4 regions of the Paenibacillus sp. CAU 1782 genome follow, and region 4 is predicted to be linked to each of the others. Evidence: predicted binding sites of a transcription regulator. Region 4 holds the regulator's gene; each other region holds the start of a gene.

Region 1 (4,217 bases), on a different contig from region 4:
GGTGTTGCCGTTTTCCTTGTCGGTAATAACCGCAAACGAGGTCACCTCTGCGCCGGTGCCAGACGTTGTCGGAATCGCCACGAATTTGGCTTTGTCGCCCAGATGCGGGTATTTGTATACGCGTTTGCGGATATCCAGGAACTTCTGTTTAACCGACTGGAAATCGGTGTCGGGATGCTCGTAGAACAGCCACATGCCTTTGGCCGCGTCCATTGGCGAACCGCCGCCCAGCGCGATAATGCAATCCGGCTTAAACGCCTCCATCATCGCAACGCCGCGTCTGACCGTTTCGATCGAAGGATCAGGTTCTACTTCCGAAAATACTTCGACAATAACCGGCGTTTGGCGTTTGCGCAGGTAATATTCAACCCGCTCCACATAGCCAAGTTTCACCATAACGGGGTCCGTAACGATCATGATGCGGCTAATTCCTTGCATTTTAGCCAAATATTGCGTTGCGCCTCTTTCGAAAAAGATTTTTGGCGGAATTTTAAACCATTGCATATTCACGGCTCTTAGTGCCACCCGCTTCACGTTTATTAGATTATCGACAGTTACGTTGGACGTTGTCGAGTTTTTGCCGTACGATCCGCAGCCCAGCGTAAGCGAAGGCGTATTGGAGTTGTAGATGTCGCCGATGCCGCCATGCGTCGAAGGCGAGTTGACCAGAACGCGGCCTGTTTGCAGGCGATCCGCAAATGCACGGATTACGGCGTCATCATTGGAGTGAACCGCCGACGAGTGGCCCATGCCGCCAAATTCAACAACCTTCATGGCTGTTTCGATGCCTTGCTCGACATTTTTGACTTTGAGGCAAGCAAGCACAGGGCTGAGCTTTTCTGCCGACAGCGGATAATCGGGCCCAACGCCGCCGATTTCGGCCACCAGCATTTTTGTGCCGGCCGGCACTTTTACGCCAGCGACTTCGGCAATGTAGGTTGCAGGTTTGCCTACGATCGCGCCGTTGACTGCGCATTTATCCTTCACGATAACGAGATCGGAAACCTTTGCCGTTTCTTCTTTGTTCAAGAAATAACAGCCTTGATCCGCCATCAGCTTTTTCACTTTTTCATAGACGGGTTCTTCGATAATCACCGCTTGCTCGGATGCGCAAATCATGCCGTTGTCAAACGTTTTCGAGAGGATGATATCGTTGACCGCTTGCTCCAGGTCCGCCGTTTTTTCGATAAAGGCCGGCACGTTGCCCGAACCTACGCCAAGCGCCGGTTTGCCTGTGCTGTAAGCCGATTTGACCATGCCGGGACCGCCTGTGGCCAGCACGAGCGCAACGTCTGGATGGTTCATCAGCGTTTGCGTCGCTTCAACGGACGGCAATTCGATCCATTGAATCATATGCTCGGGAGCTCCGTTTTTCACGGCTGCGTCCAGCAGCGTTTTGGCAGCTTCAGCGCTGCACTTTTGAGCGGATGGATGGAAACCGAATACGATCGGGTTTCTTGTTTTCGCCGCAATCAGCGCTTTGAACATCGTTGTCGAGGTAGGATTGGTTACCGGAGTAACCCCGGCAAGCACGCCAAGCGGCTCTGCTACCTTCATATAGTTTTCGTATCTGTTTTCCTCGATGACGCCAACGGTTTTTTTATGCTTGATGTCGTGGTAGATGTATTCCGTTGCAAAGATGTTTTTGGTGATCTTGTCTTCGTACACCCCTCTGCCCGTTTCCACTACAGCCATTTTCGCCAGTTCCATATGGCGGTCCAGACCGGCCAAGGCCATTGCCTGCACGATAGTGTCCACTTGATCCTGGTTCAGCTTCATAAACTGCTCCAGCGCTTTCTTCGCATTCGCCACCAACTGATTCACGTGTTCGCCCGCCGTCATTTCAGCAGCCGGCTGATCTTTTACTTTGCTCTCTTTAACAGCCATTTGTTTTCCCTCCTGTAAGGTAGTCTTTGTTTATCTCTTCTTGAATCCAATATACCTCTGGAGAAAGTCAGATTCTGTGAATTATTTCACATATTATCGGTTTTTGTGAAAATTTTCACCTGATTTTTGTCCGGAAAAAGAGAGCAATCTCACAATCCGGCATTTTTGCCCCTTTTGATCGATTTTTAACGCGATTGGGATGGGTTCAGGCGGACGTAACGGTCATCCATGTCCGGTAGAAGGCAAATTCGCCGATTTTTCATCTGTAACGGACATCGCTGACCGTTAGAGTAGTTTTGACCGCGTAAATTGGGCCATTTGGAGCTCTAATGGACAAAAATGACCGTTAATTGTTCAGATTTGCTGGTTTTGAGCCTGTAATGGACATCCGCGTCCGTTACAGAAGGACAATCTCCAGCATACACCTTCGACAAACTCCAGTTATCCAAGTATCCAAGGTATCATGCAATGGTACGATGCTGAGGTACAATGCCTGGCTGGTGCCCAGGTTACCACGCAAAGGCACGATGCCTAGGTGTTGCCAAGGTACGATGCTGAGGTACAATGCCTGGCTAATGCCCAACCTACGATGCTGAGGTACAATGCCTGGCTGGTGCCCAACCTACGATGCTGGGGTACAATGCCTGGCTGATGCCCAACCTACGATGCTGAGGTACAATGCCTGGCTGGTGCCCAGGTTACCACGCAAAGGCACGATGCCTGGCTGGTACCCAGGTTACCACGCAAAGGCACGATGCCTAGATGTTGCCAAGGTACCACGCAAAGGTGCGATCCCCCAACGTATTTCGCCTCATCTCGCACGTCGTTCTGTCGACGCTCAATCCGCGGCCGGGACACGCTGGCTAATAATGCAGCCGCGTTAACTCAGTTTTCACCAAGCTGTCGCAGCCGCATATTCAAACCAATATTTTTAATGGGATCCTTCGGCACACTGATTCCAATGCGGAGTAGTCGGTTGTTGCCTTTACATCCCTGCCACTTGCCTCATATAATCTGACACCATGCGAGTTCTTTGTTATTCAGCATCGGGACCCACCAGCTTTTGCTTCTTGCCTTTATCTAAGGGCTATCGCGTTCTGTAACCTGGGCTTTTATCAACAGCACAACCGAATGCTCCCGAGTAAAGGCCATTACGTCTTCTTCATCCAAAAAGTCTGCCGAACGAAGCGATTCCCCCACCTTCATCTGCCAATAGGTGCCGATGATGCGGCTTTCGTCAGGTTGTAATCTGATGACGTTATCTTCTGTCGCCGCGTAAGCAAGATTGGCATTGTTTATCGCAACGCTATATTCGTCCGGCAACCGATTTGGCAAAAGCTTTCCGCTTGGCCCATATCCGTATACAAGCACAGAGTCTTCAAAAGGAATAAATCCAACCCCTAACGGACCGTTTTCATTAGCAAATGGACTGTTTCCAAAAGACATCTCCCAAATAGGGTCCTCCTGAACACGTTTGCCGTCCACATACCCTTCCAGCCATACCCGAAGCCAGCTTTCGTTGGCCCGAGGCAATTGAATTTGATAGTCCAGCAAATGCCCCAGTCCGGCAACTTTGATGCTTTCAGCATGGGGAAGGTCCTTATTAGGTGAGAGGATTGCTATGGCGTTATCGTCATTCTCCGTTTTCGCGCATGAGGCCAACAACAGGACCGCAATGATGCCTACAATTGTGAGACTGAATAGACGGTTAAACTTTCTTTGGTCGTGGACTGAGATTTGATGCTTCAATATGCTGATTCTCCTTCACTGCGTTAATTATCGCATCAGAGGCGGTTTGCCAAAGACGGCGCCAGCGTTTTGATTAGATGCTTCTTCGCTATCAACTTGGCTTATCGACTTATATCAATACGAATAACTGGAAATAAAGTTCCAAATTAACCCTATCCACTCCAAATAAAATACGATAACCGCTGCCGATCAAGACATTTCTTTCGACACTCTATATAAGTTCAACTAAATAGTGGCGGCAGAGGAGTCCGCCGCTTCTTTAGTCGAACTTATATCGTTCCTAACTGCGACAAAAATGGCTATTGACGAAAACCTGGGTCTTCGCTAATATTTACCTATTACTATTCGTAATGATTACTATTATCGAATAAAATAGAACCCAGGAGGATTTAACATGACCAGAAAGATGATTTATTTGCTTACCTTAGCAGCGCTTGCGGCACTGCTGCTGGCTGCTTGCAGCACAAACACAACAAAAAGCGGCGCGGGTCATTCAAATGCAAATTCAGCAAATGCTGATTTCACAAACAACGATATCACAGACAACGATTCCGCAAACAACGGTACCGCCAACACTTCGC
Region 2 (4,217 bases), on a different contig from region 4:
GATCCCTTCCTGTAAAAATATTCATTTGTGTCCATTATAACGGATCGTTGCCAGAACTGACAGACACTTGATCCAATTTCAAAGGCGGCATGTCCTGCATAATGCCGGAATAGAAGCCCCACTGAGAATTAAGAACCTATTCCTGCATGCTGGGCGCAACAAAAAACCGCCAGCCTACGGCTGCGGATTGGCAGCGCTGCTGACGGTTTGAGGTGTTCTGGATAGGCGTGATCGCGCCATAATGAACGCGATCCGTTTTATACGATGTGGGCGCCTTGCTTTTGCATGAGGGAAAGCCAGGTCCGGTAACGCTCAAACGGCGTCCCTTCATCCAATAGCGCTTTGCAGGTGTACAAACCTTCCTCCACCGATTCCACTTTATCCGCCAGCTGCAAACGAACGGCGGCATTCAGCAGCACCTGATTGACAAAAGCCAGATGTCCCTTGCCCTGCAGAACCGCCTCCGTAGCATTCAATTGCTCCTTGGCTGTCCAGGAAATTTCGGGAACGGCTGTCTCCAGTCCATAGGCGTCAGGATTAATTACATGGAGCGTGGCTTCGCCGCCGCTGACGTCATACGTACGGGTCGGCCGCTCAATAAAGAGATCCTCAGAGCCCTCGACGCCCTGAACGATCAGCGCTTTGCGGTATGACAGCTTTTCGGACAGCTTTGCCATCCGCTCAAAAACAGTGTTGTGGAACACTCCAAACATCAGATACGGAGAGTGGCTGTAATCCACCAGCTTTTCCGCCGTATTGATGATCGTGCGCATATCCAGCTCCAGCCTGACAGAGCGAAGCATGGCAAGCGGAGGACACCACTGCTCCGAGGAAACGTACAATACCCCCGTCTCCTTAGCGGCATGCAGAGCTGATTCCCTGGACATCTCCAAAGCGGGAACGCCAGCCTCCTCCAGCAAATCTTGAAGCGTAATCCCCCATTTGGGCGGCATAGGCGCCGTGCCGTGCAGCGTTACCGGCAAACCTGCGGACGCGGTTACAAACGCCGTGGCGAAGGTTGCGTAAAATGATTTCTTCCGTCCGTCATATGGTCCCGTGCAGTCGATCCCTTCCTGAACCGGTACTCTATAGGCATGTTCGCGCAATACTTCAACAAATGCCTGAAGCTCTTCGACGCTTTCCATCTTAATCCGTTCGGCGACAAAAAAGGCGCCCAGTTGAGCCGGGGTAACCTTTCCTGCAACAATCAATTCGGCGGCCGTACGGGCTTCCTCATAACTGAGATCTCGCGCTCCCCGCTTGCCTCTGCCAACTTCCTTCAATAACTTTGCAAACATGACATGGCCCCCTTATTTTTGATCCTGAAGCAATTGATGCACTCTTACGATAGAAGTGGCCACATCCACCATCCGCTTGCGATCGTTCATGGCCTGCTTTCGCAGCACTTCATACGCTTCGGCCTCCGAAATATTTTTTATTTTACACAGGATCCCCTTTGCCATATCAATCCATTTACGCTCTTCCAGACGGCCTTCAAGCTGCTTCTTTTCACTCAGCCATTGCTGCCGCTCCATAAACTGCCTTTCTCCAAAATGGAGGCTCCAATGCAGCTCCTGCTCGCTCATGGAGGCTGTCAGCAGTCCGTCAACCGGAGCATCCTCCTCGCAATACTGAAGCGAATCCGCGGCGGAAGCCGCGCTGCACCACCAGAACAAGGGCATCGCCTTTGCCCTGGTCAACCTATGGCCCACAAGCTTGACATCGTTAAGAGGCATATGCAGAACCAAAGCATCGGCCCCGCCGATCAACGTCTCCGCTTTGCCGACATCTCTTGCTCGAAGCACGGCGTAACCGTATTCCTCTAACACATAAATAGGTGTTTTTTTCTTGGGCAATGAGACGGACGGAGACAGGTCCGCTCTTCTTACCGCAGCAACATCCGGTTCAACTACCAGCAAAGAGCGCAATCGGCTCGCCCCCCAACAGAAATTTCATGTTACTATTTATAACACTTTAAAGCGACTCTGTCATCAGTCAAAATTTTTAATGTGAATTATATTGACATTATATCGTCATGTGATGTATAGTGACATTAGTCACAACACATTTTCACGAATACAATGGCGTATTCGTTTGAAGCGGCAATGGAGCCTGCTTTCACAGACCTAGGGTAACGTATGTTTACTCCTCTGTGAAGCAGGCTTTTTTTATTCAAATGCAGCAGCACCGGAGAGGAGATTACCGTATGACCACCAAACAAAAGCTAGTCCTGATCGGCAACGGCATGGCCGGCGTCAGAGCCATTGAGCATTTATTGAAACTTGCTCCCGAGCGGTATGAGATTACGATTTTCGGAAGCGAGCCACATCCCAACTATAACCGGATCATGTTGTCCTCCGTCCTGGCGGGCGGAGCCAGCCTTCAAGAGATCGTAATTAACGACTGGGATTGGTACAGCGAAAATGACATCACGCTTTATACAGGTCATACCATAACACGCATCGATACGGACCGCAAAGTCGTTACGTCCCAGCAAGGCGTATCGGTTCCCTACGATTCTCTTCTTATCGCAACCGGCTCCAACCCGTTTATGCTCCCGCTGCCTGGCGCTGACAAAGAAGGCGTCATCGCTTTCCGCGACATCAAGGACTGCGAAACAATGATCGAGGCTGCTCGCTCCTACAAAAAAGCGGTGGTCATCGGCGGCGGATTGCTGGGCCTTGAAGCGGCCAGAGGTTTGCTGCATCTGGGCATGAAGGTGCAGGTCGTTCACATCAACGACTACCTGATGGAGCGCCAGCTGGACGAGACGGCTGCCCGGATGCTGCAGCGCGAGCTGGAAGCTCAAGGCATGGAATTCCTGCTCAAGAAAAGCACAACCGCTATTAAAGGAAAGAAACGGGCTACCGGCCTGGTATTCTCCGATGGCAGCGAAGCTGACGGCGATCTGGTCGTGATGGCGGTCGGCATCAAACCTAATGTGGACCTGGCTCGCGCTTCCGGCATCGAAATTAACCGCGGCATCGTCATCGACGACTTCATGCGTACGAGCGTCCCGGATGTGTATGCGGTAGGCGAATGCGCCGAGCACCGCGGCATCGCTTATGGCCTGGTTGCTCCTCTGTATGAGCAAGGCGCAGTGCTTGCCAAACATTTGGCCGGCGTGACTACGGAAGGCTACGGCGGCTCCGTCACTTCCACCAAGCTGAAAGTATCCGGCGTTGATGTGTTCTCTGGCGGTATTTTTGATGAAAGCCCCGGCACGCGCTCACTGAAAATTCAGGATGAGCTTGGCGGAACTTACAAAAAACTCGTTATCAAGGACGGCAAGCTCATTGGCGCCGTATTGTTCGGCGACACCTCTGACGGAGCTGAGTTGTTCTCCATTATAAAAAAAGAAGAGTCCATCGAAGGACGGGAAAAGAGTCTTCTTATCGGCTTTTCTCCGGATCAGTCAGGCGGCGGCGCAAGCTCAGGAAATGCCAGACTGCAAGCAATGGCAGACGATGAAATTATTTGCGGCTGCAACGGCGTATCCAAAGGCACCATCGCTGACGCTATTTTGAATAAAGGCTGCAATACGGTTGGCTCCATCAAAACCTGCACCAAAGCATCTGCTTCTTGCGGAGGCTGTAAACCGCTGGTGGAAGGATTGCTGCAGATCTATTCCGGCGATTCCATCGGCGAACCGGTCAAAGAAGGCATTTGCGGCTGTACGACGCTAAGCCGCGACGAAATCGTCGCAAGCATCACCGAAATGCGTCTCATGAGCGTAAATGAAGTGATGAACGTGCTGGAGTGGAATAATGCCGAAGGCTGCTCCAAATGCCGTCCGGCGCTCAACTACTACCTGGGCATGCTGTTCCCCGAGGAATATGTGGACGAAAAAGAATCCCGCGTAACCAACGAGCGCTTCCATGCCAACATCCAGAAGGATGGCACTTTTACGGTCGTACCAAGGATCTATGGCGGCATCACATCGCCGACCGAGCTGAAGAAAATCGCCGAGGTCGCGGAAAAATACGAGGTTCCGCTCGTGAAATTCACCGGCGGTCAGCGATTGGACTTAATGGGCATCAAAAAAGAAGACTTGCCAAAAATATGGAGCGATCTGGATATGCCGTCCGGGCATGCCTATGGCAAAACGCTCCGCACCGTAAAAACCTGCGTCGGCAATACGTTCTGCCGTTTCGGAACGCAGGACTCCATGGGCATGGGCGTGAAGCTGGAGAAAGCTTTTGAACGAATGAATGCTC
Region 3 (4,217 bases), on a different contig from region 4:
CCATTGCGCTCACGACAACAAGCAATTTTGCGCATAATACCATTTCGGGTCAAGGTTTTATTGCATTGGCCGCCCTCATTTTTGGCAAATGGAACCCGCTTGGTCTTGCCGGAGCGGCTCTGTTCTTCGGAATGGCGCAGGCGCTTCGCAATTTTGCGCAGCTGTTCGATTTTGCTAGCCAAATACCTACTGAAGTATTCTATATGTTGCCTTATGTGCTTACGCTCATCGTCCTTGCGGGTGCGGTAGGCCGCTCCAGCGCGCCATCCGCGTTGGGACAGCCTTATGATCCGGCGCGCAGATAACAAGCAGGAAGCAATAGGCAGATTAACAAGCGCCAGACCCGTTACAGGTTTGGCGCTTTTTCGTGAGGAAGAGACCATTTCAGCCTATTCACCCTATATCGAAAGGTTGATCGTCATAAGAACGGGAGGTATACTGAAACCCCATGGTTGAACAAATGTGCACGGAAGAACAACTCAATTATATTTTCCATGCGCTTGCCGATTCCACGCGCCGGGAAATGATGAGGCTGATGGCTCAGCGCGAGCGGACGGTAACGGAGCTGGCGGCCCCTTTCCATATGTCGCTGGCGGCAGCGTCTAAGCATGTCAAGGTATTGGAGCATGCGGGCTTGCTGATGCGCTCGGTGCAAGGCCGCACTCATTATTGCCGTTTGACTACCGGCTCGATGTCCATCGTTTCCCATTGGATCAAGGGTTACGAGAGAGCCAAAACGCGAGGAAAGAGGAACACTAACAGGGAGCAGGAAAGGGGTAGATAAGGGATGGAAAATGAACAAGCTTCTTATATTACACTTATGATGGATTGCAGCTTTAAGGCAACGCCCCAAGAGCTGTTTGAGGCGTGGAGCAACCCAAAGCTTATGGGCAAATGGCTCATGACGAGAACCGAATCCAATAAAATCGCCAAAGCAGATTTGACTGTCGGAGGGCAATGGGAAATCGTTGACCATCGGAATGGGATGGATTACAGAGCTGTCGGCCAATATATCGAGATTGACGCGCCAAGCAAGCTGATATTTACTTTTTGCATGCCTCAATTCAGCGACTCCGAAGATACATTAACGGTCAAAATCGAAGGGGAAGACGGCGGTTGCCGGATGGTGTTTACCCAGGAAATACGCGTTCCCCATGATGAAGGCTGGAGCGAGGAAGAAGCGCTGCAAGCTGCACAGGATTATCACGATGCATCCCGGACCGGCTGGCATCTGATGTTTGAGGGCTTAAAGCTGCTTGTAGAGCATGAATAAAAAAAAGAGCGTAATATTGATCACACATGCATTGACAGAGCTATCAGGCAAGTGTAAATTAAATCTTAATCAAATGAAAAACCCCATTTTGGATTAAACTAAAGGCAATTGGCTTAGGGAGTGTCTTAAAACTTCCTCAAGGGCATCTATCGCCGCCTTTTCGCCCCCTGCTGCGTTACTTTTCCTTGACTTACCCCCGGTAAGCCTTACAAAAAGCGCCTTGCATGGAACGAAAATTAGGCAACATCTGGTCCTTGCAGAGTTCTAAGACAATCCCGGTTGCTTTGTGCTTACATTCACAAAGCATACTTGCCGGATAACGGAATGAGCCGCCGCAGATCATGCACGTTGCTCGGGATGCGGCCCATCCCTTATAAGAGGAGTGAATTTATCGTGGAAGCACTGGCACTGGAACGCAAGGCGGAGCAGACCCGCGAGCTGCGTGAACGGCTGATGCAGTTGAAGAAGGAACGCAATGCCATCATTCTTGCCCATTATTATCAGCGTGACGAAATTCAGGAGGTTGCCGATTTCCGGGGCGATTCCTTTCTGCTGGCCCAGAAGGCAGCAGCGACGGATGCCGATGTGATCGTGTTTTGCGGAGTTCATTTTATGGGCGAAAGCGCGAAAATTCTTGCTCCTAACAAAACGGTCATTATTCCCGACGAAAGAGCGGGATGTCCGATGGCGGATATGGTCAATGTGGATGGCCTGCGCAAGCTGAAGGCACAGCATCCCAATGCAACGGTGGTGACGTACATTAACTCCTCCGCCGAAATTAAAGCGGAGACGGATATTTGCTGCACGTCGGCAAATGCCGTCAAGGTTGTCAATTCGGTTGAAGGCGACGAAGTCATCTGGGTACCGGACAAAAATCTGGGCCATTACGTTCAGCAGAATACGGACAAAAAAATGATCATCTGGGAAGGCTACTGCAATACCCATGACATGTTGACGGTCAAGGATGTTGAGGAAATGAAGGCCAAGTATCCAGGGGCCGAGTTTGTGGTGCATCCTGAATGCCGTCCCGAGGTTGTCGAGCTGGGCGATTTTGTCGGCAGCACAACGGCTATCATCAAATATTGCAAAGAATCCGATTGCAAGGAATTTATCGTTGGCACGGAGGATGGAACGGGTTATCAGCTCAGACTCGACAGCCCCGACAAAACCTTCCATTTTGCGTCGAAATATTTGGTTTGTCCGAATATGAAGGTGAATAACCTGAAAAAGCTCGTGAAGGCGCTTGAAACGATGCAGCCTCAGATCTATGTGCCGCCGCAGGTAGCAGACCAAGCACGCTTGTCGCTTGAGCGGATGCTGCAAGTGAAGTAGCATGCTGATTGCCTATAGGTACGCTCAGTATTGATAAGGCGGTAAATATACTGGTGAAGACTGCAGGGTGAAGCAAGCGGCTTGATGGAGTCTGTGCAATAGGCAAGCAATAGCTGACTTTAGAGGGCATGGCAACCATCCGGCGTTACGGAGGCGGCCATGCCCTGAACGTTTCTATATAGGAGATAGAATAATGCGTAGAAAATGGTTGAAAGCAATCAGATGGACATTGTTGCTGGCAGCGGCGGCACTGCTTCTTTTTGTGTTTTTTCCAACCTGGACGCCCTCTATCGCTGGTGAAAACAGCATTAGCCGTTTTGAAAAGGTGAACATTAACGGGGCCAGCCACCAAATCATGATCCGTGGAAATGACCGCAACAATCCCATTCTGCTTTTTGTGCATGGGGGACCGGGAACCTCGGAAATGCCGTATGTCAGAAAGTATCAGAAGGATTAATGACATCAGAGATTATTACATAGGGTTTCTGACAAGCACCGAATACAACGGGCTCGACTTGATCCGTTTTATCCTTGGCGTTGAAGAAACGCAAGAGAAGCTGCTTTGGGAGGAGAAAGAGCATCCGATCCCTTCTCTTGTAAACCAATTGAAAATCCCCGTTTATTTTGTAATGGGCAAGTACGATTATATGACATCGACGGAAGCGGCAAAGCATTATTTTGATGAGCTGGAAGCTTCGGAAAAGCAATTCGTACGATTTGAGGATTCCGCACATTATCCGCAGTTTGAGGAAAAGGAGCTTTTCCTGAACTGGCTTAACGAAACCGTTCATGATCTGGCAGGCAAATGAATAGTTGATGGCGGAAGAGCGTTCAGTTGGCGCATTGGACGGGCTTTTTCTTGTAAAATGGAATTGTACAGTTGCGGGATGCTGGGGTATGATTGACATAGAAAATGAAGGATTAAAGCAGAAAGTAGCGCTTGACTTTGATTGAGGTCAAACACTGCGAGACAAGACTGTTGGACAAGGGGCTTCCGATTGTTGAATTCGGCTTGTAAACGATACGCGGTGTTTTGTGGAACGCCGGGGCCTGAAGCTAGCCCCACGTTAAGGCTATCCTACACGCACGGCCGTCCTGCAAGTATGGACATCCTGAACGCAACGGACATCCATGCACTTTACGAACATCCTGAACGCAACGGACATCCATGACCATTAAAGCCTTGTTTTGATGCAATGTCCAATTTTAAAGGCCATGCATGACCGTTAAAGCTTACATTCATCTCCAAAACGCGGATTTTGAGCGTTTAATGGACATGGATGACCGTTACCCAAAGTTAAAGTATCCAATTGGGTCTCTAACGGTCATCGGTGACCGCCAGGCGGGCAAAAGGTAACTGTCGATGTCCGTTTTGAACAAAGGTTTTCACCTTCCGTGTTTAACACTCTTGCTCAGTGTAATCAGGCGCTGATGATAAGGTTGAGCCCCAATTAACATCGAACATAATCGTTTTGAAGGCCTCGGGAGAGGTTTTTTGCAATAGGATTTAGGGCGTGTTTGCAAACACGCCCTAACCTGTTATATGTTTTTTATGTTTCATTAGGAGGAGACCTCATGATACCAAGGTATTTAATTGATGCCGACCTGGACA
Region 4 (4,217 bases):
TCGGGCCGTCCAAAAATTGCGCTCTTTGCCGCTGCTTACGTTGCAGCGGCTTACTGCGTTAATTGACTCCTCCAAGGATCTGCATTGGTTTTTGCGCCTGATCGAGCAGGAATTGGAACAAACGACGGTATTGGAATCGGCAGAATTTGACTATTATCGCCAGTTTGCTCTCAAGGCAAGGGAATGGAGCGAAGAGCAGCCTCCGCGTGGTGAAAGCAGTAATGAAGGGGATCAGTTATCGCTCACCTTCCCGGAATACCTCGACAGCATCAAAACAGCCATGATGGACAAGTTTGCGGCTTATGAAGAACGCGAGCCGCAAAACATTATGTTTGATGAAGTTTATAAAGCTTTATCGAGCGATAGCCATTTGCTGATTGAAGCAGGGACAGGAACGGGGAAATCGCTTGGGTATTTGATACCGGCGCTTTATTACGGCGTTCAAAGCGGCAGCAAGGTTGTTGTCAGCACGCACACCATCAACCTGCAGGAGCAAATCCGCGGGCGCGACGTGCCATTGCTGGAGGAAGTGCTGCCCTTTCCTTTTAGAGCGTCGATTTTTAAAGGCCGCGGAAATTATCTTTGCTTGCGCAAGTTCGAAGGCAAAGTGAATACTCTGGATTTCAATTCGCCCCATGAAGATGGAGTTACGGCTTCCCAAATGATCGTTTGGCTTGGGGAAACCGAAACCGGCGATCAAGAGGAATTGAATTTCGGAAGCAGGGGAGCGGATTTTTGGCAAACTGTCGCCAGCGACGCGGATTCTTGTCTGAACCGGGCATGCCCTTGGTTTAAACGATGTTACTATCATCGAGCCAAGCATGAATCCAATATTGCGGATGTGTGCATAACCAATCATTCCTTGCTTTTTACCGATGTTCAATCGGAGCACCGCTTGTTGCCTGCTTATTCCCATCTGGTCATTGACGAGGCTCATCACGTGGAGGAGACGGCAAGCAAGCATCTGGGTTTCAACGTGAATTATTATTCCTTCGTCAATACATCGATTCATTTGTATAAGGACAGCCGCAGCGGCTTGCTCCAAAATTTGCGTTACCGGTTGCAGCAAGAGGACGACGAACGGGTGAATGCGTGGATCGAAACCATCGATGCGCTGCTGATTCCCAAGCTTCAGAACATGAAGGAATATTGGGATAAGCTGTTTGAGCTGCTGTTTGCCCTTATCGGCACTTCCGGGGAAGGACCGGGCGACAACGGGGCGGCTGTATTGAGGCTGCAGGGCAGCCAGCCTCCGGAAGGCTGGGATGATATTGCAACCTACGAGGAGCATGTTCATACGGCTTTGTCCCTATGGCTTAAAGACTGCGAGAAGCTTGCATCGGATATCAAGGAACGGATTGATGATCACGGCGTTCAGGCGGCGCTGACGGATTTAAACGGTGAATTGAGAAATTTTGGGCGGATCAAGGATGAATTGCGGATTCTGGTCAAAATGGAACAGCCGGATTTTGTGTATTGGCTGGAAGCCAGCCCGGTTACGCGGCATCGCTCGCTGCATTTTTATGCGGCGCCGATTCAAGTCAGCAGGCAGCTGCAAACTTACTTCTTTGATGCCAAAGACAGCGTCATCATGACGTCGGCAACGTTGACCGTTCAGAAATCATTCCAATACGTTATGGAGCAGCTGGGGCTGGAAGGTTACGAAGTGCAGAACAGGCTTCAAACCGTGCAATTGCCGTCTCCTTTTCAGTACAGACAGCAGGCGCTGGTTATTGTGCCGCGAGATTTTCCGCCATATAAAGGAGCTTTCCCGGACCCTTCTTATCTGGAGCGGCTGGCGCAATCCATTGGGGATGTTGCCGTCGAAACCGGGGGCAAAATGCTGGTGCTGTTTACATCGTACCGAATGCTCAGAGCCGTCTACGAGTTGCTGAAAGATCCGTTGGAGGTTTCCGGCATACAGGTGCTGGGCCAAGGCATCGACAGCAGCAACCGGACCAAGCTGACGCGTCGTTTCCTGCAGCAGGCCGAATCCGTTTTGCTGGGCACAAGCAGCTTTTGGGAAGGCGTGGACATCCCCGGGGAAGCATTGACTTGCCTGGCTATCGTCCGATTGCCGTTTCAGCCGCCCAACCATCCCGTTGCCGAGGCAAAAGCGGAGGTGCTTCAGCGGAGGAAGCAAAATCCATTTATGAAGCTGTCCATACCGCAGGCGGTTATCCGGTTTAAGCAAGGATTTGGACGTTTGGTCCGAACGGCCCACGACAAAGGCATTGTCATTATTTATGATACTCGCGTGATCGAGACCTACTACGGCAAGCATTTTCTTTATTCCTTGCCGGGACCGAAAATGGAAACGATGTTTACAGCCCAGATCGTACCGAGAATTCGGGACTGGCTCATGCCGGAAAGTGAAGTTTCATACGAAGAGGGAGGCGACAGGGATGAAAAGCGCGAAAATATCGGAAGCGGTAGTTAGAAGGCTTCCTATCTATCTTCAATCCTTGAACGAATTGCACAGCCGCGAAATCGGAACGGTGTCCTCGCAGGAGCTTGGACAACGCCTGGATCTTAATCCGGCGCAAATTCGCAAGGATCTGGCCTATTTTGGAGAATTCGGTCGCAAGGGCATCGGTTATGACGTCATCTATCTGATCGAAAAAATTCGCCAGATTCTAAAAGTAAACCAGACGATCAATGTAGCATTGGTGGGGGCGGGCAACTTGGGCCTTGCCCTCTGCAACTACAACAAATATTCCAAAGACAATATGAAGATTACCGCCGTATTTGACGACAATCCTCAGAAGATAGGCACTAAAATCAACAACTTGCTTGTGCAGCCGATGGACGAGCTAGTGGAAACGGTCAAGGCGCGCGCGATTCGGATCGGCATTATTACGGTTCCTGCTATGGAAGCCCAAAATGTTGCTAACCGTTTTGTTGAAGCCGGCATAGAAGGCGTGCTTAACTTTGCTCCAGGCATTCTTCGCGTACCGGATGAAGTGCGTGTTCAGAATGCGGATTTTACCCGAGAATTGTTAAGTCTGGCGTATTATTTGAATCAGGACGAGGAGGAAAACGAAGATGGGCCAGCTCTGGATTAAAGACGGGCTTTTTATTTCGATGGAGGATGGCGTTGCGCCTTTTAGAGGCCATATGGTTGTTGAAGGCGACCTCATTACATACCTTGGCGATAAAACGCCGGAAGGCTTGCAGGAAGGCGTCGAAGTGCTGGATGGCAGCAAGCTTGCTTTTATGCCGGGGCTGATCAATACCCATGGTCATGCCGCTATGAGTCTGCTGCGCGGTTTCTCCGATGACCAGAAGCTGCAAGTATGGCTGGAGCAAAAAATGTGGCCGATGGAAGCCAAATACGAGGATGCAGATACAACGGCCGGCGCGGCGCTCGCTATTGTGGAGATGCTGAAGACGGGCACCACAACGTTTGTCGATATGTATGACCGTATGGACAAGGTAGCGGCTGTAACGGAGCAATCCGGCATTCGCGGCGTTTTGACGCGCGGCGTAATCGGACTCTGTCCTGAGGAAGTGCAAAAAGAGAAGCTGGACGAAGCCATCGCTTTTGCACGTGAATGGAATGGGGCTGCAAACGGCCGGATTTCCACCATGTTGTCCCCGCATGCGCCTTATACCTGTCCGCCGGCTTATATCGAAAAGTTTGTTCAGGCGGCGCATGATTATGACTTGCCTCTTCATACCCATATGTCCGAAACGATTGCCGAGGTCGAGCAAAATGTTGCCGATTACGGAAAACGGCCGGTGGAGCATCTAGATCAATTAGGCTTTTTCTCCCGTCCGGCGCTGCTTGCCCATGCGGTTCATCTGACTGATGACGAAATTGCCATTTTGGCAAGCAGGGGAGCCTCGATTTCCCATAATCCTGTGAGCAATCTCAAGCTTGCCAGCGGAATCGCCCGGCTGAACGATCTGATGAAAGCCGGCGTTAAAGTTTCGCTTGGCACGGATAGCGTAGCCAGCAATAACAATCTGGATTTGTTCCAGGAAATCAATATGGCGGCTTTGCTGCACAAAGGCGTCTCCGGCGATCCTACGGCGGTGCCGGCAGCGGAAGCGTTGAAGCTGGGCACTGTATACGGAGCCGAGGCGATCTGGCAAGGAGACCGCATCGGGAAACTGAAGGTTGGCTACAAGGCTGACTTTATCGGCATTAATTTGGATCAGCCGCATTTCTATCCGCTGTCCGATGTTGTGTCCCATCTGGTTTATGCGGGAAC

What was found. Region 4 encodes Rex, which represses fermentation and respiration genes when NADH is low (regulators of the CRP and FNR family bind a similar motif). Its sites were predicted from a motif close to TTGTGAAATATTTCACAA; they were not measured.
Region 1: a site for Rex is predicted at 1,962-1,979, ahead of adhE (bifunctional acetaldehyde-CoA/alcohol dehydrogenase). Genes of this name have one in related genera too.
Region 2: a site for Rex is predicted at 2,046-2,063, ahead of nirB (nitrite reductase large subunit NirB). Genes of this name have one in related genera too.
Region 3: a site for Rex is predicted at 1,558-1,575, ahead of nadA (quinolinate synthase NadA). Genes of this name have one in related genera too.

What each region holds. Positions count from the first base shown of each region.
Region 1 covers NZ_JBTOLL010000003.1:129,369-133,585, reverse strand. Annotated here, with positions in the region: gene adhE (bifunctional acetaldehyde-CoA/alcohol dehydrogenase) at 1-1,887, opposite strand, end outside; gene ACX93W_RS11310 (hypothetical protein) at 2,968-3,636, opposite strand; gene cntA (staphylopine-dependent metal ABC transporter substrate-binding lipoprotein) at 4,031-4,217, shown strand, end outside.
Region 2 covers NZ_JBTOLL010000012.1:27,964-32,180, forward strand. Annotated here, with positions in the region: gene ACX93W_RS19830 (anthranilate phosphoribosyltransferase) at 258-1,298, opposite strand; gene ACX93W_RS19835 (ANTAR domain-containing response regulator) at 1,311-1,928, opposite strand; gene nirB (nitrite reductase large subunit NirB) at 2,207-4,217, shown strand, end outside.
Region 3 covers NZ_JBTOLL010000010.1:58,401-62,617, reverse strand. Annotated here, with positions in the region: gene ACX93W_RS18725 (ABC transporter permease) at 1-305, shown strand, start outside; gene ACX93W_RS18720 (ArsR/SmtB family transcription factor) at 449-784, shown strand; gene ACX93W_RS18715 (SRPBCC family protein) at 788-1,273, shown strand; gene nadA (quinolinate synthase NadA) at 1,667-2,605, shown strand; partial or broken gene ACX93W_RS18705 (hypothetical protein) at 2,799-3,414, shown strand; gene nadB (L-aspartate oxidase) at 4,181-4,217, shown strand, end outside.
Region 4 covers NZ_JBTOLL010000001.1:1,014,550-1,018,766, reverse strand. Annotated here, with positions in the region: gene dinG (ATP-dependent DNA helicase DinG) at 1-2,440, shown strand, start outside; gene ACX93W_RS04925 (redox-sensing transcriptional repressor Rex) at 2,406-3,065, shown strand; gene ACX93W_RS04920 (amidohydrolase) at 3,046-4,217, shown strand, end outside.